Regions from separate parts of the Streptomyces yongxingensis genome, predicted to be linked through region 3. Evidence: riboswitches for the same ligand, from Rfam matches in the RefSeq annotation. Region 3 holds a riboswitch; each other region holds the start of a gene.

The links. Region 3 has a riboswitch for cyclic di-AMP ahead of ACZ6TD_RS14675 (M23 family metallopeptidase). Riboswitches for the same ligand answer to the same signal wherever they lie in the genome.
Region 1: linked by a shared signal. The riboswitch ahead of ACZ6TD_RS27200 (C40 family peptidase) and the one ahead of ACZ6TD_RS14675 (M23 family metallopeptidase) in region 3 are both predicted to bind cyclic di-AMP.
Region 2: linked by a shared signal. The riboswitch ahead of ACZ6TD_RS28035 (transglycosylase family protein) and the one ahead of ACZ6TD_RS14675 (M23 family metallopeptidase) in region 3 are both predicted to bind cyclic di-AMP.
Region 4: linked by a shared signal. The riboswitch ahead of ACZ6TD_RS23020 (M23 family metallopeptidase) and the one ahead of ACZ6TD_RS14675 (M23 family metallopeptidase) in region 3 are both predicted to bind cyclic di-AMP.

The regions. Positions count from the first base shown of each region.
Region 1 is NZ_CM145717.1:6,296,231-6,301,563, reverse strand. Features, by position in the region: gene pcrA (DNA helicase PcrA) at 1-1,492, opposite strand, end outside; cyclic di-AMP (ydaO/yuaA leader) riboswitch at 1,651-1,835, shown strand; gene ACZ6TD_RS27200 (C40 family peptidase) at 1,844-3,007, shown strand; gene ACZ6TD_RS27195 (L,D-transpeptidase) at 3,111-3,869, opposite strand; gene ACZ6TD_RS27190 (hypothetical protein) at 3,990-4,343, opposite strand; gene ACZ6TD_RS27185 (C40 family peptidase) at 4,690-5,333, shown strand, end outside.
Region 2 is NZ_CM145717.1:6,478,038-6,483,370, reverse strand. Features, by position in the region: gene ACZ6TD_RS28045 (FtsB family cell division protein) at 1-387, opposite strand, end outside; gene eno (phosphopyruvate hydratase) at 492-1,772, opposite strand; gene ACZ6TD_RS28035 (transglycosylase family protein) at 2,038-2,736, opposite strand; cyclic di-AMP (ydaO/yuaA leader) riboswitch at 2,743-2,910, opposite strand; gene ACZ6TD_RS28030 (transglycosylase family protein) at 3,165-4,166, opposite strand; gene ACZ6TD_RS28025 (cytochrome P450 family protein) at 4,353-5,333, opposite strand, start outside.
Region 3 is NZ_CM145717.1:3,517,506-3,522,838, reverse strand. Features, by position in the region: gene ACZ6TD_RS14680 (M16 family metallopeptidase) at 1-969, shown strand, start outside; cyclic di-AMP (ydaO/yuaA leader) riboswitch at 1,253-1,417, shown strand; gene ACZ6TD_RS14675 (M23 family metallopeptidase) at 1,432-2,226, shown strand; gene ACZ6TD_RS14670 (GntR family transcriptional regulator) at 2,472-3,227, shown strand; gene ACZ6TD_RS14665 (HPr family phosphocarrier protein) at 3,383-3,664, opposite strand; gene ACZ6TD_RS14660 (bifunctional acetate--CoA ligase family protein/GNAT family N-acetyltransferase) at 3,854-5,333, shown strand, end outside.
Region 4 is NZ_CM145717.1:5,387,080-5,392,412, reverse strand. Features, by position in the region: gene ACZ6TD_RS23025 (PP2C family protein-serine/threonine phosphatase) at 1-809, shown strand, start outside; cyclic di-AMP (ydaO/yuaA leader) riboswitch at 1,085-1,228, shown strand; gene ACZ6TD_RS23020 (M23 family metallopeptidase) at 1,240-2,496, shown strand; gene ACZ6TD_RS23015 (aldo/keto reductase) at 2,650-3,594, shown strand; gene ACZ6TD_RS23010 (hypothetical protein) at 3,779-4,096, opposite strand; gene ACZ6TD_RS23005 (hypothetical protein) at 4,279-4,830, shown strand; gene ACZ6TD_RS23000 (DUF397 domain-containing protein) at 4,934-5,143, opposite strand; gene ACZ6TD_RS22995 (helix-turn-helix domain-containing protein) at 5,143-5,333, opposite strand, start outside.

The sequences.
Region 1 (5,333 bases), 2.8 Mb from region 3:
CTTCCGCGCGCTCCCCGATGCCGCGCTTGGGCACGTTCAGGATCCGGCGGAGCGGGACGGAGTCCTCCGGGTTGGCGAGCACCCGCAGATAGGCGAGGACGTCCCGGACCTCCTTGCGCTCGTAGAAGCGCACACCGCCGACGACCTTGTACGGCAGCCCGACGCGGATGAAGACCTCTTCGAAGACACGGGACTGGGCGTTGGTGCGGTAGAAGACCGCCACGTCCCCGGCCTTGGCGTCGCCCGCGTCCGTCAGCCGGTCGATCTCGTCGGCGACGAACTGGGCCTCGTCGTGCTCGGTGTCGGCCACATAGCCGGTGATCTCGGTCCCGGCTCCGGCCTGCGTCCACAGGTTCTTCGGGCGGCGGTTCTCATTGCGCTCGATGACCGCGTTGGCCGCGCTCAGGATGGTCTGGGTCGAGCGGTAGTTCTGCTCGAGGAGGATCGTCCGGGCGGTGGGGTAGTCCTCCTCGAACTGGAGGATGTTACGGATCGTGGCGCCCCGGAAGGCGTAGATCGACTGGTCGGCGTCGCCCACCACGCACAGCTCGGCGGCCGTGGTCTCCTCGGTGTCGGTGCCCACCAGCTCGCGCACGAGTGTGTACTGCGCGTGGTTGGTGTCCTGGTACTCGTCCACCAGGACGTGCCGGAAGCGGCGGCGGTAGTGCTCGGCGACGTCCGGGAACGCCTGGAGCAGATTGACCGTGGTCATGATGATGTCGTCGAAGTCCAGCGCGTTGGCCTCGCGCAGCCGCGCCTGGTACATCACGTACGCCTCGGCGAGCGTCTTCTCGAAGCCGTCCGCAGCTTGCCCCGCGAAGGTCTCCTCGTCGATCAGCTCGTTCTTGAGGTTGGAGATCTTGGCGCTGAAGGACTTCGGCGGGAACCGCTTGGGGTCGAGGTCCAGATCCCGGCAGACCAGCGACATCAGCCGCTTGGAGTCGGCCGCGTCGTAGATCGAGAACGACGAGGTGAAGCCCAGCTTCTTCGACTCCCGGCGCAGGATGCGGACACAGGCGCTGTGGAAGGTGGACACCCACATGGCGTTGGCCCGCGGGCCGACGAGCTCCTCGACGCGCTCCTTCATCTCGCCCGCCGCCTTGTTGGTGAAGGTGATGGCGAGGATCTGGCCGGGGTGGGTGGAGCGGGCGCCGAGCAGATACGCGATGCGGTGGGTGAGCACCCGGGTCTTGCCGGAGCCGGCGCCCGCGACGATCAGCAGCGGGGAGCCGGTGTGCTCCACGGCGGCCCTCTGCTGCTCGTTCAACCCCTCGAGCAGGGCGGACGGGTCCACGGCGGGCCGGGCCGCGCCGTCCCGGTAGTGGGCTTCCCGGGGCACGGGCGCGTCGAAATCGCCGCTGAAGAGGTGATGCGGCACGTCCTCGGCACCGCCGTGGCCAGGGTGCGCCGAATCCTCGGGCGGGGGTGGCCGCTCCTCGTCCGAAGGAGGCCCGAGGTCCGCCAGGAAGCTGTCGTCAAAGAGGCTGCTCATCGCTCCCCGAGTCTAGGCCGCCCCACTGACAGCCGACGTCCGAACATCACGAAACGGTTTCGGGCAAAGCGGTCACCAGTCTTCACAGGAGCCCCACGTGTTGGCTACCGTCCTGCGTCAGGCGGCCCGGAAGATCCGTCGGCGAACCACGTCGGCACGGGCGGCCTCCGCCGAGTCCGGTACCGCCGTGAGGCGCCCGGAGCCGGGGACCCAAAAACGCAACACCGGGGTGAATCGGCCCGACCGGTGTGGCACGCGAGTGCCGCCCGGACACGGCCGTAGGGCAACCTTCCGAACCGCCCGAACCCGACAGCTAACCCGGTAGGCGGTCCACGGAAGGAGTCGCCTCCCTTGGCGTCGCACCGCAAGCCGCGGACCCGAATACCCGCCCCGCTCACCGGTCACAGCCGCCGTACGGCCGTCGGGTTCACCACGGCCGCCCTGGCATCCGTCACCCTCCTCTCCCAGTCGGCCAACGCCGCGCCCGCCGATCCCAAGCCGGCCGCCCAGTCGATCGAGAAGGTGAAGGAGAAGGTCGACACCCTCTACCACCAGGCGGAGACCGCCACCCAGCGCTACAACGCCGCCAAGGAGCGCACCGACCAGCAGCGGGCCAAGGTCGACAAGCTGCTGGACTCCGTCGCCCAGCGCACCGAGAAGGTCAACGAGGCCCGGCGCATGCTCGGCCAGTACGCCGCCGCCCAGTACCGCGACGGCGGAATGGCCCGCTCCGCCGCGACCCTGCTGTTCTCCAACGATCCGCAGGACGTCTTCGACCAGTCGCATCTGATGGACCGGATGACCGGCCGGCAGAAGCAGGCCGTCGACGACTTCCAGAAGCAGCGGGTGAAGGCCGCCAAGGAGCGCGGTAAGGCCAGCGAGAGCCTCGCCTCGCTGACCGCGTCGCAGAAGCAGCTGAAGGTCCAGAAGAAGACCGTCCAGGACAAGCTGACCGAGGCGCGACGGCTGCTGGCGAATCTGACCGCCAAGGAGAAGGCGCGGCTGGCGGCGATCGAGAAGAAGAAGGCGGAAGAGGCCCGCCGTAAGGCCGCCGAGCTGGCCGAGAAGCAGCGGCAGGAGGCGGCCGCGCGCAAGAAGCAGCAGGAGCAGAACGCGGGTGGCTCCGGTTCGACGGCGCCCTCCACGCCCTCGGCCCCGGCGGGCAGCTCCAAGGCGGCCCAGGCCATCGCCTTCGCCAAGGCGCAGCTCGGCAAGCCGTACGTCTGGGGCGCGACCGGGCCCAGCTCCTTCGACTGCTCGGGGCTGACGCAGGCGGCCTGGAAGTCCGCCGGGATCTCGCTGCCGCGCACCACCTGGGACCAGGTGAAGGCCGGTACGCGCGTCTCGACGTCCCAACTCCAGCCGGGCGATCTCGTCTTCTTCTACGACGACATCAGCCATGTCGGCCTCTACATCGGCGACGGGATGATGATCCACGCGCCGAAGCCGGGTGATGTGGTGAAGAAGGCGCCGATCACGGAGATGCCGATCTATGGGAGCGTGCGGCCCTCGTAGGCCCCTGGTCCTGACGCGCCGCTGCCCCGGGTCCCAGCCCGGGGCAGCGGCGCCGTCAGCGCCTCAGCGGCGCCGTCAGCGCCTCAGCGGCGCCGTCAGTGGCTCAGGTGCCGGGCTTGCGCCCGTAGACGTATACGTCGTCGCCGTTCTTCAGCAGGCTCCAGTACTTCTTGGCGTCGCCCTTACGCATGTTGACGCAGCCGTGGGAGCCGGGCGGGGACCATACGCTGCCGGCGATCGAGTGGAACGCCTGGCCACCGTCGAAGAACTGGCTGTAGGGCATGGCGACCTTGTAGAGCGTCGACCAGTGGTTGATGTCCCGCCAGTAGATCCTCTTCAGCCCGGTGCGGGTCTCGAAGCCGTCCCGCCCGGACCGCACCGGCACCGGCCCGTAGACCAGCCGGGAGCCGTCCTGGACCCAGCTCAGCTGCCGGGTGAGGTCCACGCAGGCGATGCGGCCCTTGTTGGTCGGGCACTTCTTCGCCGCGTTCGGATTGTGCCCGGCGGCCTTCTGGGCGCTGATGAGGCTCATCACACCCGAGGTGATCGGGCCCGCGTAGCCGATCGTCGGGCTGATGCCGTGGTCGATCTGGAACTTCTGGATCGCGAGACAGTCCGCCCGCGACTGCCGCCCGTCCACGGGACGGCCCAGGAACCGCTCGGCCTGCTTCTGGTACGGCCCCGCGGTGGTCGTGCACGACGACGCGGCCGTGCTCACCGGGGTCACCGATCCGGCCGACCTGCCCAGCGGCCGCGCCTGAGCCTGCGCAGGACCGGCGACGGCGACCGCGAGCGGCACCGCCATCCCCGCCAGCCCCAGCGCGACGCCCACGCGCCGCCCATGACTTCTGACTGCCCCCACTACCCCCATTGGCCACTCCTCTCGACTGCCTCGCTCTTTACTAGGACAGCTCGCGAGTGCAAACGGTTGCCCGGGATCGTGTCGCGATTGTGGTGGGATTACCCCCAGAACATTCGTTCGTCAGGTCCACAGCACGGCGATGAAGATGTTTGCCGTTGTCAAGGCACCCACCGCGCCGAAGGCGGCCGACTCTACCTTCTCCTCATCGCGCTTCACATAGACCAGGCCGAGGATGACGACCAGTAGCGCCAGCTTTACGCCGATTTTGACGGTATTGACGCTGTTGTCGTCCGCCTGATTGAGCCCGACCAGCGCAACGCCGGTCACCAGCATGGTCAGCGCGCCGTGCAGCATCGCCGGGATCATCCGCGCCTCGCCCGCGCGCGCGGCTTTGAGCTGCGAGAAGAAGCCGCCGAGCAGCGCGCCGATGCCGACGATGTGGAGGCCGACGACCACGTGAATGAGTACGTCCATGGCTCCGGAGACTAGCCGCGCGCATATCATCACCCGGCACTCGGGTGGGCCCCTATCGCCGCTTCGATCACGGCCGCCCACACTCCCGACCACCCCACTCGCCGGGCGATCAGCAGCCGTCACGGGACCGACGAAATCCGTGCACTCCCGTTCAATCCCCCGCACGGCCCCCGCTTTCCGGCCTAACTTCCTCCTCCAGGTGGCAGTCCGCTTCCCGTCAACCGAGGGTCCCCGCCTCATGGCGGGCTGCCACCTGCCCGTCCGCCCCCACAAGGGTCCAGGATGTACGGAATGTCCTGGACCGCCCCAACTGGACTGCCCAAGAAAGACCAGGTGAACCGCCGCAGTGGCGTCGCACAGGAAGCCCAAGCAGCGCTCGCTCACCAGCAGCACCGCCCGCGCGGCCGCGCTCCTCGCCCTCACCAGCGCCGCGTCCGGCACCCTCCTCGACGGCACCGGGCACGCCGAGAACCGCCTCACCCCCGCTCAGGTGAAGGCGAAGGTCGATGCGTACCAGCGGGAGGCCGAGGAGGCCACCGAGAAGTACAACGGCGCGAGGGAGAAGGCGGACAAGGCCCGCCGGACGCTGGAGGCGCTGCGCGACCAGGCCGCCCGCCGCACCACCCGGCTCAACGCCGCGCGCAACGCCCTCGGGGCCTTCGCCACCGCCCAGTACCGCTCGGGGACGATCGCCCCGGCCCTCCAGCTCGCCCTGTCCTCCTCCCCCGACCAGTACCTGCAGCGCATATCGCTCGCCGAGCGCGCGGGCAGCCGCCAGGCCGCCCTGATCGCCACGATCGGCCGTCAGGAGCGGAAATTACGCCAGGTCCGCGGCGAGGCGGCCGACCGCCTCGCCGCTCTGCGCGCCTCCCGGACGGCCGCCGCCCACCACAAGCGGACCGTCCAGGAGAAGCTCGCCGCCGCCGATCGCCTCCTCGACCGACTGACCCTCGAGCAGCGGCAGCGCCTGCTGGCGGCGCGGAACGGCGA
Region 2 (5,333 bases), 3.0 Mb from region 3:
GGAGTGCTCGGTGAGGCCGGCGCCGTCCACCACGCTGTAGCCGGTCTCCCCCGGCATCAGGAAGTGCAGCCGCTCCCGGGCCTGCTGCTCGGTGTAGGCGGGGTCGCGCAGCCGGGCCTTCCGCTCCCGCAGCTTCTTCACGTCCTCGCGGGCCCGCTCGGCCTCGTGCCGCTGCTCGGCGATGTCGGAGCGCTGGGAGATGTACTGCCGCATCGGATAGGCGAGCGCCACGACGAGGGAGCAGACGACCAGCGCGAGCAGGGCGGCCCGGCCGGTCAGCCGGCCGCGGCGGCGCTTGGTGCGCACGCGGTAGACCCGGGCGGCGGCGTGCTCGCCGAGCGCCTTGAGCCTGGTCGCGGTGGAGAACCGTTCCCGATCCGCCGGCACGTCGCCTCCCCGGTGGTGACTTCGCTTGGGTAACGCCGTCGAGCGGCGCCGTCCCCGGCCACGGTACGGGACCGCGGCCGGGGACGGGCGTCAGACGTGTCCGCTCAGCCCTTGAAGCGCGGGAAGGCGGAACGGCCCGCGTACACGGCGGCGTCGTCGAGGATCTCCTCGATGCGCAGCAGCTGGTTGTACTTGGCCACCCGCTCGGAGCGGGCCGGGGCGCCGGTCTTGATCTGGCCGCAGTTGGTGGCGACGGCCAGGTCGGCGATGGTGACGTCCTCGGTCTCACCGGAGCGGTGCGACATCATGCACTTGTAGCCGTTGCGCTGGGCCAGCTCGACCGCGTCGAGGGTCTCGGTCAGCGAGCCGATCTGGTTGACCTTGACCAGCAGGGCGTTCGCGGTGTCGCTGTCGATGCCGCGGGACAGCCGCTCGGGGTTGGTGACGAAGAGGTCGTCGCCGACCAGCTGGACCTTGTCGCCGAGCTGCTCGGTGATGGTCTTCCAGCCGTCCCAGTCCTCCTCGTTCAGCGGGTCCTCGATGGAGACCAGCGGGTACGCGGCGACCAGCTCGGCGTAGTACGAGGTCATCTCGGCGGCGGAGCGGGACTGGCCCTCGAACTGGTACGTGCCGTCCTTGTAGAACTCGGAGGCGGCGACGTCCAGCGCGAGCGCGATGTCCTGGCCCGGCTGGTAGCCGGCCTTCTTGATCGCCTCGACGATCAGGTCGAGGGCCTCGCGGTTGGAGCCGAGGTTCGGCGCGAAACCGCCCTCGTCGCCGAGGCCGGTGGACAGGCCGCGCTCCTTCAGCACGGACTTCAGGGTGTGGTAGACCTCGGCGCCCCAGCGCAGGGCCTCGGAGAAGGACTCCGCGCCCACGGGCGCGATCATGAACTCCTGGATGTCCACATTGGAGTCGGCGTGCGACCCGCCGTTGAGGATGTTCATCATCGGCACCGGCAGCAGATGGGCGTTCGGGCCGCCGAGGTAACGGAAGAGGGGGAGGTCGGACGCCTCGGAGGCGGCGTGCGCGACGGCGAGGGAGACGCCGAGGATCGCGTTGGCGCCGAGCGAGGACTTGTCCGGGGTGGCGTCCAGGTCGAACATCGCCTGGTCGATCAGCCGCTGCTCGGTGGCGTCATAGCCGACCAGCTCGGGGCCGATCTGCTCGATCACGGCGAGGACGGCCTTCTCCACGCCCTTGCCGTTGTAGCGGTTCTTGTCGCCGTCACGGAGCTCGAGGGCCTCGAAGGCGCCGGTGGAGGCGCCGGACGGCACGGCGGCACGGCCGGTGCTGCCGTCGTCGAGGCCAACCTCGACCTCGACCGTGGGGTTGCCTCGCGAGTCGAGGATCTCGCGAGCTACGACGACGTCGATGGACGGCACGAGGTTCTCCTTCGTATGGGTCTGCGGTAGCAGCACGAGCCTAACGGGCCGGGAGGGCTGCGCCCCGCGTTCGCCCGCCCCACGAGACGGGGGCGTGACACAAAAAGCCAGATTCTGGATCAAAAATCCAGATTTCTTGCGCATTGGGAAAGCCCCGGCGGGGCGCGCCATAGTGGGCGGCACGCCCGGCCGGGGCTCGTCTCTCGCGGCCGGCCTCAGGAGAGGTCCTCGGGGGGAGTCCTCGGGCCGGGGCCGTGACCGTGGCTCAGCGGAGGTGCAGCTGCTGGCCCGGGAAGATCAGGTCGGCCTGCTCCACGATGTCCTTGTTCAGCTCGAAGAGCTTCTTCCAGCCGCCCTTGACGTCGTGGGCCTTGGCGATCTTGCCGAGGGTGTCGCCGGACTTGACCTTGTACTCGCCGTCACCCTTCTTGATCGGGCCACGGGTCTGGTGCCGCGCGGCGGGCTCGGGCGCGGTGTGCGGCTGCGCCTTCGGCTGGGCCTTCGGCTGGGCCGGCTTGGCGGCCGGGGCCGACTTGGTGGTCGGCGAGGACTGGCTCTGCGAGCCGGAGGGCGCGGACGGGGCGGACGGGCTGCCGCCGGAGGTCAGACCCTTGCCGCAGACCGGCCAGGCGCCCTTGCCCTGGCTGCCCAGGACCTTCTCGGCGATCTGGATCTGCTGGGCCTTGCTGGCCTTGTCCGCGGTGGAGGCGTAGGCCGTGCCGCCGTAGGCGGCCCAGGTGGAGCTCGAGAACTGCAGGCCGCCGTAGTAGCCGTTGCCGGTGTTGATCGACCAGTTGCCACCGGACTCACACTGCGCGACCTGGTCCCACTGGGAGGTGGTGGCCGCCGAGGCGGAGGTCGCCCCGATGAGCGGTGCCGCCACGGCGGCACCGGCGAGACCGGTGAGCGCGGCGATACGGGTGGCCTTGGAGGGGCGGCGGTGCTTCCCGTTGGACTTGAGCATTTTGGTTCGTTTCCTCACCGACGCCTACGAGGTGAGCTGTCGGGTTCGGACGTGAGTTGCCCGGCCGGTCGCGATGGTCGCTCCCGGCTTCACCCCTAGCCGACGAGCCCGTTTCCACAGGCCATTCGGCACCTACCTTGGGTCCCCCGCTCCTGCCTTCGGCGCTGACGCGTCGGTTCCCCCCGACCGCCGGCAGGATTCGGCGTGACGATCGACGGTGCCCGCGGTGGCGAGCGGAAAGACGGTAAACACACCTTCCAAGAACGTTCAAACACCCCAAGGGCAGCGAATGGGGCTGTAATTGATCTCACCCGGCCCACATCGGCGCAGGTGGGGCCGGGTGAGGAGGGATCGGACACGAGGTGCGGCCCGGAAGATGTGACGAGATGTATGTCTCACCGGGTCCAGATCGGGCAATTCCCCCCGAATCACTGCTCCCTGATGGTGAGGTCAAGTCGCTGACCAGGGATGATCAGATCGGGGTCGGTTCCGATGAGGTCCTCGTTGGTTTCGTAGAGCCCTTCCCAACCCCGGGACACATTCTGGTGCTCGGCGATTCCTGACAGGTTGTCACCGGGGCGAACGGTGTAATCGTCGTCCGTGGAGCTCCCGTCGCGGTCCGAAGCGCCGCGCGAGGCATGGCGCCCGGAGGGCCGTGCGCTCCCCGCATCGTCGTCGTCGGCCCGCTCCCCGGCGTCCGGGGCGCCGCGGTGGCGGCCGGAGGGCGCCGGGTCGGCGGAGGGGTCCGCCGAGGGAGTCCTGGAGCCGTCCGACGCCGAGGGGCTGTCCGAGTCCGAGGGGCCGTCCGACGCCGGGTCGTCCGACGCGGAGCCGTCCAGACCGTCGGGGGACTTGGAGGTGTGGGGCGCCTCCGGGTCCTCGGCCGACCCGGACGCGTCCGGCGCGTCCGGCTTGTCCGCGCTGTCGGACGTCCCCGGACGGTCCGCGTCCGAGGAGGAGCCGTCCCGCCCCCGGTCCCCCGGGTCGTCCCCGCCGCGACCCGTCCCCCGGTCCGGGGTGGCCGTGCTGCCGGGGTCCACATCGGGGGCGCCGCCGCCGTCGGTGAGCCCGGCGCCCAGCGCACAGCTCGGCCAGGCGTCGGGGCCGCGGTCACCGAGGATCGCCTCGGCGACGGATATCTGCTGGGAGCGGCTGGCGAGGTCGGGGCGCGGGGCGTACTCCGTGCCGCCGTACTTCTTCCACATGTCGAGGGTGAGCTGGAGCCCGCCGTAGAAGCCGTTGCCCTCGTTGGCGCTCCACATACCGCCGCTCTCGCACTCGGCGACGTGATCCCATGTGGTGGTCTGGGCGGCCTGTGCGCCGGCCGCCCCGAAGAGGGGCATGGCGAGGCCCGCTCCCGTGACCCCCGCCGCGACGATGATGGCCGGGGCCTGACGGGGGCGACGGTGTCGACCATTACCGGAACGCATGCGATTGACCTCTCCTATGGCGCTATGGCGCTATGGCGACAAGGTTTGCCGGTGAACATAGCGAGGGCACTCGATCATCACAAGGCGATGTATCCCAGGTCACGCCAAGGTCACACGGCTGATGATTCGTCACGTATGTCCGGCCGTACGGGCCTTGGGGGTCCCGGACGCCCGTCTCTTCGGGTCTCAGCCGTCCGCGGAATCCCAGGTCACCGGGAGCGTGCGCAGCCCGCGCATGATGAGCCCGCCGCGCCACCGCAGATCGTCCGGATCCAGTGCGAGCCGCAGTCCGGGCAGCCGGCGCAGCAGGGTGGCGATCGCGGTCCGGGCCTCCAGCCGGGCCAGCGGGGCGCCCAGACAGTAATGGATGCCGTGGCCGTAGCCGAGGTGCTGGTTGTCCCGGCGGGTGAGATCGAGGACGTCCGGCTCCGCGAACCGCTCGGGGTCCCGGTCGGCCGCGGCGAGCACCACCAGCACCGGCTCCCCCTCGGCGATGTGCTGCCCGGCTAGGGTGAGCGGCTCGGTGGCGAACCGCCAGGTGGCGATCTCCACGGGTCCGTCGTAGCGGAGCAGTTCCTCGACCCCGGCGGCGAGCAGCCGCTCGTCCCCTTCTTCCAGGGCCCGCTGCATGAGGGCGCGCTGCTCCGGATGGCGCAGCAGCGCGTAGACGCCGTTGCCGATGAGATTGACGGTCGTCTCGAAGCCGGCGAAGAGAAGGATGAAGGCCATGGCCGCGGCCTCGTTCTCGGTGAGGTGCTCCCCGTGGTCGCTGGCCCGGATCAACCCCGAGATCAGGTCCTCCCCGTCCTCTTCTTCCCCGCGCTCCGCGAGTTCCAGGCGCTTGCGGTGGATCAGCTCGCCCAGATACGCCCGGATCCTCTTCACGGCGCGGGCCACTCCGCCGCGCGGGCCACCGCCGTGCCGGATCATCGCGCCCGCCCAGTCCCGGAAGTCGTCCTGGTCCTCGCGCGGCACCCCGAGCAGATCGCAGATGGCGTAGATGGGGAGGGGGAAGGCGAACTCATGGATGAGATCCGCCTCTCCCCTCTCTTCGAAGGCGTCGATGAGCTGATCGGTGAGGGTCCGTACCCGGGGGGCGAACGCGGCCACCCGGCGCGGGGTGAACGCCTTCGACACCAGCCGCCGCAGCCGGGTGTGGTCGGGAGG
Region 3 (5,333 bases):
CGCAACCGGCTGGACGAGATCCCCCATGAGCTGGCCAACCCGGCCCGCCGCGCCTCGATGGCCCTCTCCGCGGAGCTCTTCCCGGCCGAGTCGCGGATGTCCCGGCCGCGCCAGGGCACCCAGGAGACCATCGAGGGCATCGACGCCGCGGCCGTGCGGGCCTTCTACGAGGCGCATGTCCGGCCCTCCACCGCCACCGCCGTCATCGTGGGCGACCTCGGCGGCGTCGACCTGGACCGGGCGCTCGTGGACACCCTCGGCGCCTGGACGGGCGGGGCGGGCGCGCCGCGCACGGCTCCGCCGATCGTGGCGGACGACACCGGCCGTGTGGTGATCGTCGACCGGCCGGGCGCGGTGCAGACCCAACTGCTCATCGGGCGCGTGGGCGCCGACCGCCACGACCGGGTCTGGCCCGCGCAGGTGCTCGGCACGTACTGCCTGGGCGGCACCCTCACCTCCCGCCTCGACCGCGTGCTGCGCGAGGAGAAGGGCTACACCTACGGGGTGCGCGCCTTCGGCCAGGTGCTGCGCTCCGAGCCCCCGTCGCCCGCGGGCGGATCCTCGGGCGCCTCGATGCTGGCGATCAGCGGCTCGGTGGCCACCGAGGTGACCGGCCCCGCGCTGGACGACCTCTGGAAGGTGCTGCGCACGCTGAAGGAGGAGGGGCTGACCGACGACGAGCGCGATGTCGCGGTGCAGAACCTGGTGGGCGTCGCCCCGCTGAAGTACGAGACGGCGGCGTCCGTGGCGAACACCCTCGCCGACCAGGTCGAGCAGCATCTTCCGGACGACTTCCAGGCGCAGTTGTACGTCCGTCTCGCGGAGACCGGCACGGTGGAGGCCACCGCCGCGGTGGTGAGCGCCTTCCCGGCGGACCGGCTGGTCACGGTGCTGGTCGGGGACGCCTCGGCGATCGAGGAGCCGGTCCGGGCGCTGGGCATCGGCGAGGTGCGCGTCATCTCGGGCTGAGCCGAGGAGAGTTGGCCGGAACCGTTCGATGAGCCGCCGCTCCGGCCCGCTCGCTGACGGTCCGGAGGCGGTCCGGCAGACGTCCGGTCCATGAGCCGACAGCGGAAGGCCCCCGGCCCCGTAAGGGCGTCGGGGGCCTTCCCATACGCCCGATTTATGGGATTGACTGCTTGTTTGGTTTGTGGGGAGAGCAACAAAAAACCGGAACCGTTTGGTGATCGAAAGCGGGCCCGTTTAGCGTCAGTCCGGCTGTTCGCCAGCGACCCGCCGCACCCGCGGCACCGGACAGTCATCGCCGAGTCCCCGTACGGCGCGAGCCAGGGGAGCCGGGGACCCAACACGTCCCCAGGGGTGAATCGGGCGCCTTCCCCGGCCGGGGGAGGAGTCCGTAGGAGACCTTCCTGCTCCGAACCCGTCAGCTAACCCGGTAGGCGAGAAGGAAGGAAAGGAGTGCGCCTCAGTATGGCGTCCACCCGCACTGCCACCGGGAAGCATCGCCGCACCAGCAAGGCCAACATCCGCACGGGCGCGAACGTCGTGGGCATCACGACCGTCGCCTCGGGTGTGGTCGCCGGGATCACCGGACAGGCGTTCGCGGCCGACGGGGGCTCCAACCCCCAGCAGACCGGTCTGACCCAGGCGATCGTGATCGGCGACGGTATCGCGGACCACATCGAGGCCCAGGCGCAGTCCCAGGAGACCGCCGCCGAGCAGGCCGCCGCCAAGGCCAAGGCAGAGGCGATCGCCCGCCAGGAGGCCGCCAGGAAGGCGGAGGCCGCGGCGAAGAAGGCCAAGGCCGAGCGGGAGGCCAAGGAGCGCGCGGCGCGCGAGGCCGAGCGCAAGCGCCTCAACACCTTCGTGTCGCCGATCAGCGGCTCCTACGTCTCCACCGGCTACCAGGCGTCCAGCGGCCTGTGGTCCTCCGGCAGCCACACCGGTATTGACTTCCACGCCTCCACCGGCACCACGGTGCACTCCGTGGGCATGGGCGAGATCGTCGAGGCGGGCTGGGGCGGCTCCTACGGCAACAACGTCGTCATCAAGATGAACGACGGCACCTACACCCAGTACGCCCACCTGTCGTCGATCAGCGTCTCGGTCGGCCAGAAGGTCACCCCCGGCCAGCAGATCGGCCTGTCGGGCGCCACCGGCAACGTCACCGGACCGCATCTGCACTTCGAGGCCCGCACCAGCCCGGACTACGGCTCGGACATCGACCCCCTGTCGTACCTGCGCTCGCACGGCCTCAACGTCTGACCCGTCGCGCGACCGACGCGAACGCCGCGCGGTCTCGCGATCCCGAGATCCCGCGAGACTTCCGAGAAGGCCCCGTCCGCCGGACGGGGCCTTCGGCGTGCCACCGCCCGCCTGACCAAAAAATATCCATGAAATGCTCCCCGTCATCGGAAATGGCGTCCGCGTGGAATAGAGTCGTTCAATACGCGTTCCATGGCCGCGTTTCGCGGGGGTTAAGGCGGAGGTTCGACAATGCGGGACCGTAAGTGAGCGGGGATACGAACGCGGTCCAGGGCGGTCGCCGGATTTCGGCACACGCGGTCTGCGCGGCGATTCGCGACGACATCGTATCCGGCGCATATCAGCCCGGCAGCCGCCTCACCGAGGAACTGCTCGCCCGGCGCTACGGCGTCTCCCGGGTGCCGGTCCGCGAGGCCCTGCGCACCCTGGAGTCCGAGGGCTTCGTGACGACCCGGCGGCACGCGGGGGCCTGCGTCGCCCAGCCCTCCGAGCGTGAGGCGGCCGATCTGCTGGACATCCGCGCGCTGCTGGAGCCACTGGGCGCCGCACGGGCCGCACAGCGCCGCACCGAGGCCCATCTGAAGGTGCTGCGCGGGCTGGTCCGGCTCGGCCGGGAGCGGGCCCAGGGCGGTCAGCTCGGCGAACTGCGGCCGCTGGGCGACTGGTTCCACGAGACGCTGGCCCAGGCGTCCGGCAGCCCGAGCCTGGCCGCGCTGCTCGTCCAGCTGCGCCGTAAGACCGCGTGGGTGTACGCGGCCGCTCCCGGATCGCGGCCCGCGCCGCTCGAGGGCGCCGCGCGCCCCGACCCGGCCGCGCGGGCCGTGGAGTCCTGGGCGGAGCACGGCGCGCTGGTGGACGCGGTGGCGCGCGGCGACGCCGACCGCGCGCGGGCGCTCGCCACCGCGCACACCGAGCGCGCGCTGTCGGAATACCGGCTGCGCCGCCCGATTCCGGTGAGGACTTCGAAACATTCCGTCAACACGGCGAGCGGCCGGAATTAACAGAGCTCCCGTATACAACTCATTGGGAATTCTGTGTGCGGTAGCAGAAAAACGGCGGGCCGCGGCGACCAATACGGCCACCGCGGCCCCGCCGTGCCGAATCCCTGAAATCACCCCGGGAATCAGCCGGGAATTCCAGACAGGGCTCGCCCGGGTCAGACGGTCTCGGGAAGCTCCTCGAGGCCCTCCGCCACCAGCTTCGCCAGTCGGTCGAGCGCGACCTCGGCATCGTCCGCGTCGGAGGCGAGGACGACCTCCTCGCCGCCCTGGGCGCCCAGGCCGAGCACGGCCAGCATGGAGGCGGCGTTGACCGGGGTGCCGTCGCCCTTGGCGATCGTGATGGGGACGCCGGAGGCGGTGGCCGCCCGGACGAAGATCGACGCAGGGCGGGCGTGCAGGCCCTCGGCCCAGCCGATGGTGACGCGGCGCTCAGCCATGGTGTTGCCCTTCAGGTGTGACGGTGCTGTTGTCTAGACCAAAATCATACGGTGTCCGGATTCACCCGTACGATGTCCGAGTGAGCCCGGCCATGCCCGGACTGGCCCGATACGGACCTTCCCCCGACACTTGGCCCCGACGCAAGGGTGTCCACCATTCGGACCGGGTGGACCCGTACCCTGGCTCCCATGCGGAGCCCGTCGGACCATCACGCCTACCCGACCCACTGGGAAGCCGATGTGGTGCTCCGGGACGGCGGCACGGCACAGATCCGTCCCATCACCCCTGATGACGCCCAGCGGCTGGTCAGCTTCTACGAGCGGGTCTCGGACGAGTCGAAGTACTACCGCTTCTTCGCGCCCTACCCCCGTCTCTCCGACCGCGATGTCCACCGCTTCACCCACCACGATTACGTCGACCGGGTGGGCCTGGCGGCCATCGTGGGGGATGAGTTCATCGCCACCGTTCGTTACGACCGCATCGACGGCAGGGGGATGCCCGCCGCGGCCCCCGCCGACGAGGCCGAGGTCGCCTTTCTCGTCCAGGACGCCCACCAGGGCCGCGGGGTGGCCTCCGCCCTCCTCGAACACATCGCCGCGGTCGCGCGCGAGCGGGGCATCCGCCGGTTCGCCGCCGAGGTGCTGCCCGCCAACAACAAGATGATCAAGGTGTTCACGGACGCGGGCTACACCCAGAAGCGCAGCTTCGAGGACGGGGTCGTCCGACTCGAGTTCGACCTCGAACCCACCGACCGCTCCCTGGCCGTCATGCGCGCCCGCGAGCAGCGGGCCGAGGCCCGGTCCGTCCAGCGGCTGCTCGCGCCCGGCTCCGTGGCCGTCATCGGCACCAGCCGCACGCCCGGCGGCGTCGGCCGCACCGTGCTGCGCAACCTCCTGGACGGCGGCTTCACCGGGCGCGTCCACGCCGTCAACCACGCCTTCCCCGACGACATGACGCGCCTGGAGCCCGAGGGCGTCCCGGCCCACCGCTCGCTGCGCGCCATAGAGGAGCCCGTGGACCTGGCCGTCGTCGCCGTCCCCGCCGAGCGGGTGCCCGCCGTCGTGGCCGAATGCGGCGACCATGGCGTCCAGGGGCTCGTCGTGCTCTCCGCCGGATACGCCGAGAGCGGGAGCGAGGGACGCGACCGGCAGCGCGACCTCGTCCGACAGGCCCGGTCCTACGGCATGCGGGTCATCGGCCCCAACGCCTTCGGCGTCATCAACACCGCCGACGGCGTCCGGCTGAACGCCTCTCTGTCCCCACAGCTCCCCAACCCCGGCCGGCTGGGCCTGTTCACCCAGTCCGGGGCGATCGGCATCGCGCTGTTGTCCGGGCTGAACCGGCGCGGCGCCGGACTGGCGAGCCTTGCCGGGATCGCGGGGATATCGACCTTCGTGTCCGCCGGGAACCGTGCCGACGTCTCGGGCAACGACCTGCTCCAGTACTGGTACGACGATCCGCTGACCGACGTCGTCCTGATGTACCTGGAGTCGATCGGCAACCCCCGCAAGTTCACCCGGCTCGCCAGGCGCACCGCCGCCGTCAAACCCGTGGTCGTCGTCAAGGGCGCCCGTCACACCGGCAGCGCCCCCACCGGCCACGCCGTGCCCACCACCCGGATCCCGGACGCCACCGTCTCCGATCTGCTGCGGCAGGCGGGCGTCATCC
Region 4 (5,333 bases), 1.9 Mb from region 3:
CCTCGGCGCGCGGTGTCGCGGAGGCGGCCCAGCGCGCCGTCCTGCCCGCGCCGCCCGCCCGGCTCGCCGGGCTGGAGATCGCCGCGCGCTATGTACCGGCGGAGAAGTACGCGGCGATCGGCGGTGACCTGTACGCGGTCCAGGACACCCCGCACGGCGTACGGCTGACCGTCGGGGACGTACGCGGCAAGGGGCTGGGGGCCGTGGAGGTCGTGGCGATCCTCCTGGGCTGCTTCCGGGAGGCGGCGGAGCAGGAGACGACCCTGGAGGCGCTCGTGGGCCGCCTGGAGCGGGCGCTGCGGCGCGAGGGTGCCCGGCGGGCCGACCTGGAGGTGGTCGAGGGGTTCACGACGGCCGTGGTGGCCGAAATTCCGCGCGGCGACTCCACCCTGCGGCTGATCAACCGAGGTCATCCGGCGCCGCTGCTCCTGGAGGAGGGTGGCGCGGTGCGCGCCCTGGAGCCGGAGGCGCCGGCGCTTCCGATGGGGATGGGGGAGTTGGCGGGCTGGCCGGACCGGGTGATGGAGCTGGCGTTCGCGGAGGGCGAGACGCTGCTGCTGTTCACGGACGGGGTGACGGAGGCCCGGGACCGCCATGGCGAGTTCTATGACCCGGAGGAGCGGTTGCGCGGCCGCCGCTTCGCCGATCCGCAGGAGCTGCTGGACGCGTTGGTGGCCGATGTCGAGCGCCATACGGGTGGCGGGACGCCGGACGACATGGCGCTGCTGGCGGTCCGTCGGACCCCGGCCCGCGGCAACGGGCGGGACGGCGGCGGGGGGAACGACAGGGCGAAACCCACGCCGTCGTAGCCGACCGCGCCGAGCACCGTGGGTAACCGGTCGAGCCCCCTCCGCATAACAATTGACGCACGATCGATCCGTCTGTGGTTTTGCCAACTCTTGCCCAGCATGTCGACTCGCCCCCATCTGTCCCTTCTTGGGAGCTAAGTTCATGCCAAAGGTGTGCGGATTCCTCAGAACAGCTTGGAATCACATCGCGCTCTCTATTAACGTTCGATAACGCAGCGCGGTCGTCACAACCGTCGCAAGGGCGGCACCGTGCGCCGTCGCCGAATCCCGTACGCACAGCGGCAGCACCGCATCACCAGCAGCACCAAGGGAACCGGGGAACCAACAACCTTGGGGTGAATCGGGTCGAACCTGACCCGTAGGAGACCTTCCTGCTCCGAACCCGTCAGCTAACCCGGTAGGCGAGAGGGAAGGAAAGGAGTGCGCCTCCGTGGCGTCCAACAGGTCTGTCCTGGACGAGGCTCCGTATCGCACGCGGGGAGGCGGTTTGGGGACCGCCACCGCCTACGGCCCCGGCTTCGACGCCGGCGGCGGGATGAGCTCAGGGGACGGCCGATTCGCCCCCGACGACCGATACGCGTTCGGCCCCGACGACCGTTACACGTTCGGTCCCGACGACCGCTACGCGGATGAGGGCGCCTCCGAGGGCCCGGGTGCCGGATTCGAGGCCGAGAGCTGGGAGGAGTGGAATCCCACCGAGGAGTCCATCGCTCCCGTACGCGGCCGGCACCGCGTGGCCAAGCAGCGGGGTGGAACCATGGCGCGCAGCGGCGCCGTTCTGGGGGTCGGTGTGATCGCGGCGGTCGGTGCGGGCGGTATGGCCAGCGCCAAGGACCGTCCCGCGCTCCCCATATCCATGCCCGACCTCGGCCATGTCGCCGATGAGGTCAAGGCCAGTCTGCCCGCCGCCAAGGACCTGCCGGGCATCGGCTCCTGGGCGTCGGACTCGGACGACGGCGGTTCGCAGACCGTCGCCGCCCCGCTCTCCCAGGCCGGTCTGACCACCGAGGACGAGCAGCGCGGCACCACCGACGCGGGCGAGGCGCTCCGCGCCCGCATCCTCCAGCAGGCCGAGAACCAGCAGAACGCGGCGGACGAGGACAGTCGCACCGCCGCGGCGCAGGCCGCCGCCAAGGACGCCAGGGCCGCCGCGGACAAGGCCGCCGACCAGGCCGCGGAGGCGGCCGCCAAGCGGAAGGCCGAGGCCGAGGCGGAGAAGCGGGCCGCCGAGCAGCGGGCTAAGGAGGCGGCCGAGAAGAAGGCCGCGGCCGAGCGCCAGGCCAGGCTCGCCGCCGCGTACACCCTCCCCGTCGGCTCGTACACCCTGACCGCCAGCTTCGGCCAGGCGGGCGACATGTGGTCGGCCGACCACACCGGCCAGGACTTCGCCGCCCCGACCGGCACCCCGGTCAAGGCGCTGCACGGCGGCACCATCACCCAGGCGGGCTGGGCCGGTTCGTACGGCTACCGCATCGTGCTGACCCTCGACGACGGCACCGAGCTCTGGTTCTGCCACCTGTCCTCGATGGTGGTCACCTCCGGCAAGGTGTCGACGGGAGACGTCATCGCCCGCGTCGGCGCCACCGGCAATGTGACCGGCCCGCACCTCCACCTCGAGGTCCGGCCGGGCGGCGGCTCGCCGATCGACCCGATGCCCTGGCTGCGCCAGCACGGGCTGAACCCCTGATACCCCGGCGGTCCTGGCGCTCTCTCCCCCCTTGACGCCAGGGCCGCCGGCTTTACGCCCTTTGCGCCCTTTACGCCATTTACGTTCCCACGGGGCCGACCTTCACGAACGCACGCTGGAACAACCCCGTCCAGCCAACCGTTGTAAAGATGTATGGCTGACAACACACAGAAGATCGGTGACCTTTCCGTCTTCCCACTCTCCCTCGGCGGGAACGTCTTCGGCTGGACCGCGAACGAGGCCGAGTCCTTCCGGGTGCTCGACGCCTATGTGGCGGCCGGCGGCAACTTCATCGACACCGCCGATGTCTACTCCGCCTGGGTGCCGGGTAACGAGGGCGGCGAGTCCGAGACCATCCTCGGCAACTGGTTCGCCTCCCGCGGCAACCGCTCCGACATCGTCCTCGCCACCAAGGTGGGCGCCGGCTCCCCGGAGCCGCGCGGGCTGACCTCGTCCGCCATCAAATCGGGCGTCGAGGAATCCCTCCAGCGGCTGCGCACCGACTACATCGACCTCTACTACACCCACTACGACGACCAGTCGGTGCCGGTGGAGGAGATCATCACCACCCTGGACGAGCTGGTCCGGGAGGGCAAGGTCCGTGAGATCGCCGCGTCCAACGTCGGCGCGGACCGCCTGGAGGCCCAGCTGACCTTCTCCACCCGGGAGAACCTCGCCCGCTACGTGGCCCTCCAGCCGCACTACAACCTGGTCTCGCGCGACGCCTTCGAGGGCGAGCTCTCCGAGGTCGCCGCCCGCCACGACCTGGCGACGATCCCGTACTACTCCCTGGCGTCCGGCTTCCTCACCGGCAAGTACCGCCCGGGCGCGGCCGTCGACAGCCCCCGCTCCACGGGCGCGGCCAAGCACCTGGAGACCGAGCGCGGCCAGAAGGTCCTCGCCGCCCTGGACGACGTCGCCGCCAACCACCGCACCGAGCCCGCCACGGTCGCCCTGGCCTGGCTCCTCGCCCAGCCCACGGTCGTGGCCCCCCTGGCCAGCGCCAGCTCCGTCGACCAGCTCCCCGCCCTCCTGGCCTCGGTCGACCTCAAGCTGACCCAGCCGGAACTGGACCTGCTGACGTCGGCATCGGACTGAGCGGAAGACGGCGGGACGGGGCGCGGACCGCCGGGCGGCGGCAGGACGGCGGGCGGCGGTAGGACGGCGGGCGGCGGTAGGACGGCGGGCGGCGGTAGGACGGCGGGCGGGCAGCGAACCCGCCCACCGGCCCACCGTCCGAGTCACCCCGAGTAAGGCATACGCCAGCACCGCTACATACGGCCTACGACCCCGACGACCCCGACCGCCGATCGGCGAGGGCCCAGGACGCGAGGGCGAGGCCACCGGCGACGGCGAAGACGGACGGCCAGGCCCCGATCTTCTTCGCCAGCGGATGCGACCCGGCGAACGCGGCAACGTACGCCGCACTGAGCGCGGCGGCGGTCCCGTTCCCCGCCTTCTCCCGCCACCCCCGAGCGGCCACCGCCCCCGCAGCCGCGAGGGCAACACCACCCAGGGGCCGCCTCTTGGTCCACCGAGCCACCGAATACCCCCCGACCAACCCACCCGCAGCCACGACGCCCGCCGGCACTCCAGCCATCCCGCTACCTCCGCGCTCCAAGGGTCACCTTGCCCCCGACCCTACGCAGGCCCCACGGCGCACATCCCGCAGTGTGCCGCTCGCGTCGCATTAGCCGACTATTAGCAGAACGCCAAGCCGTTCTTCGAAGCTGGTTGTCGTCCGGGAACGAGACGCGAGAACAGAGCAACGGGAGACCCACGATGACCACCGCCACCAACCGTTTCCGTGGCCGCGCCGGCCGCCGCATCGCCGCCGCCATCGTCGCCGCCGCGGCACTGGGCCTGGGGGCCACGGCCTGCGGGCAGGGCGGGTCGGCAGACGCTGCCGGCTCGCAGCACGCCTCGGCCTCGACTCAGTCCAAGAGCGGCTCGCAGGGCCAGGACAGCGGCAAGTCCGCCAAGGCGATGTCCGCCCCTGACGGAAGCGGCGTCGCCAACGCGGGTAACCACAAGACGATCGAGGGCACGCTGAAGTACCTCGCGCCCGGCAAGCTGACCGTCAAGCCCGAGAGCGGCGGCATGGAGCAGGCATTCTTTGTCGCCAACGCCACGCGGATCCTCGGCGCGGCCGCGATCTGCGCCGAGGACGACGGCGCCGAAGGCGCGTCCATCGGCGACGACGGCTACGGCACCGCGAAGTGCACCGTGGACCAGTTGGAGAAGGCCGCGAAGACCAACAGCGTGACCGTCCGCGTCACCATGAACCCCAAGTCCGGCGCCGCCGAGACGGTCGAGGAGAAGTACCACCCGTAAACCCCCGCACCCCCGCCCCGCGCGCCCGGTGAGCCCTCCGCCCACCGGGCGCGGGCCCGCGCCCCGCCGGGCCGCCGTGCCGCGCGGTTCCTGCATTGGGCGCTCAGCCCAACTCCCCGCCCCGCACGGCCGTGACGAAGTCCGCCCACGCGCGGCCGGAGAACCCGAGCACGCCCCGCCCCGGCTCCTTCGAGTCCCGCACGGCGGCCCTGCCCGGTCCGAAGGACGCTTCTACGCATTCAGTGTTACCGGCACCGCTGTACGAGGACTTGAACCAACCGGCATCTCTCTCGGGTATGCATCCTTCGCGCATCAGATCTCCTCGCGGACACGTTCGATGAGGGCTGAGGACGCGGACATGTCCAGCGCCTGAGCACGAAGGTAATCGAACGCCAGCCGGTAGCGCTCCAGTTCCTCGTCCTTCTCCATGAAGAGTGAGCCGACGTGGATGTCGACGTAGACGACGTCCAGCGAGGGCTCGGCACCCCCGAGGATCACGAAAC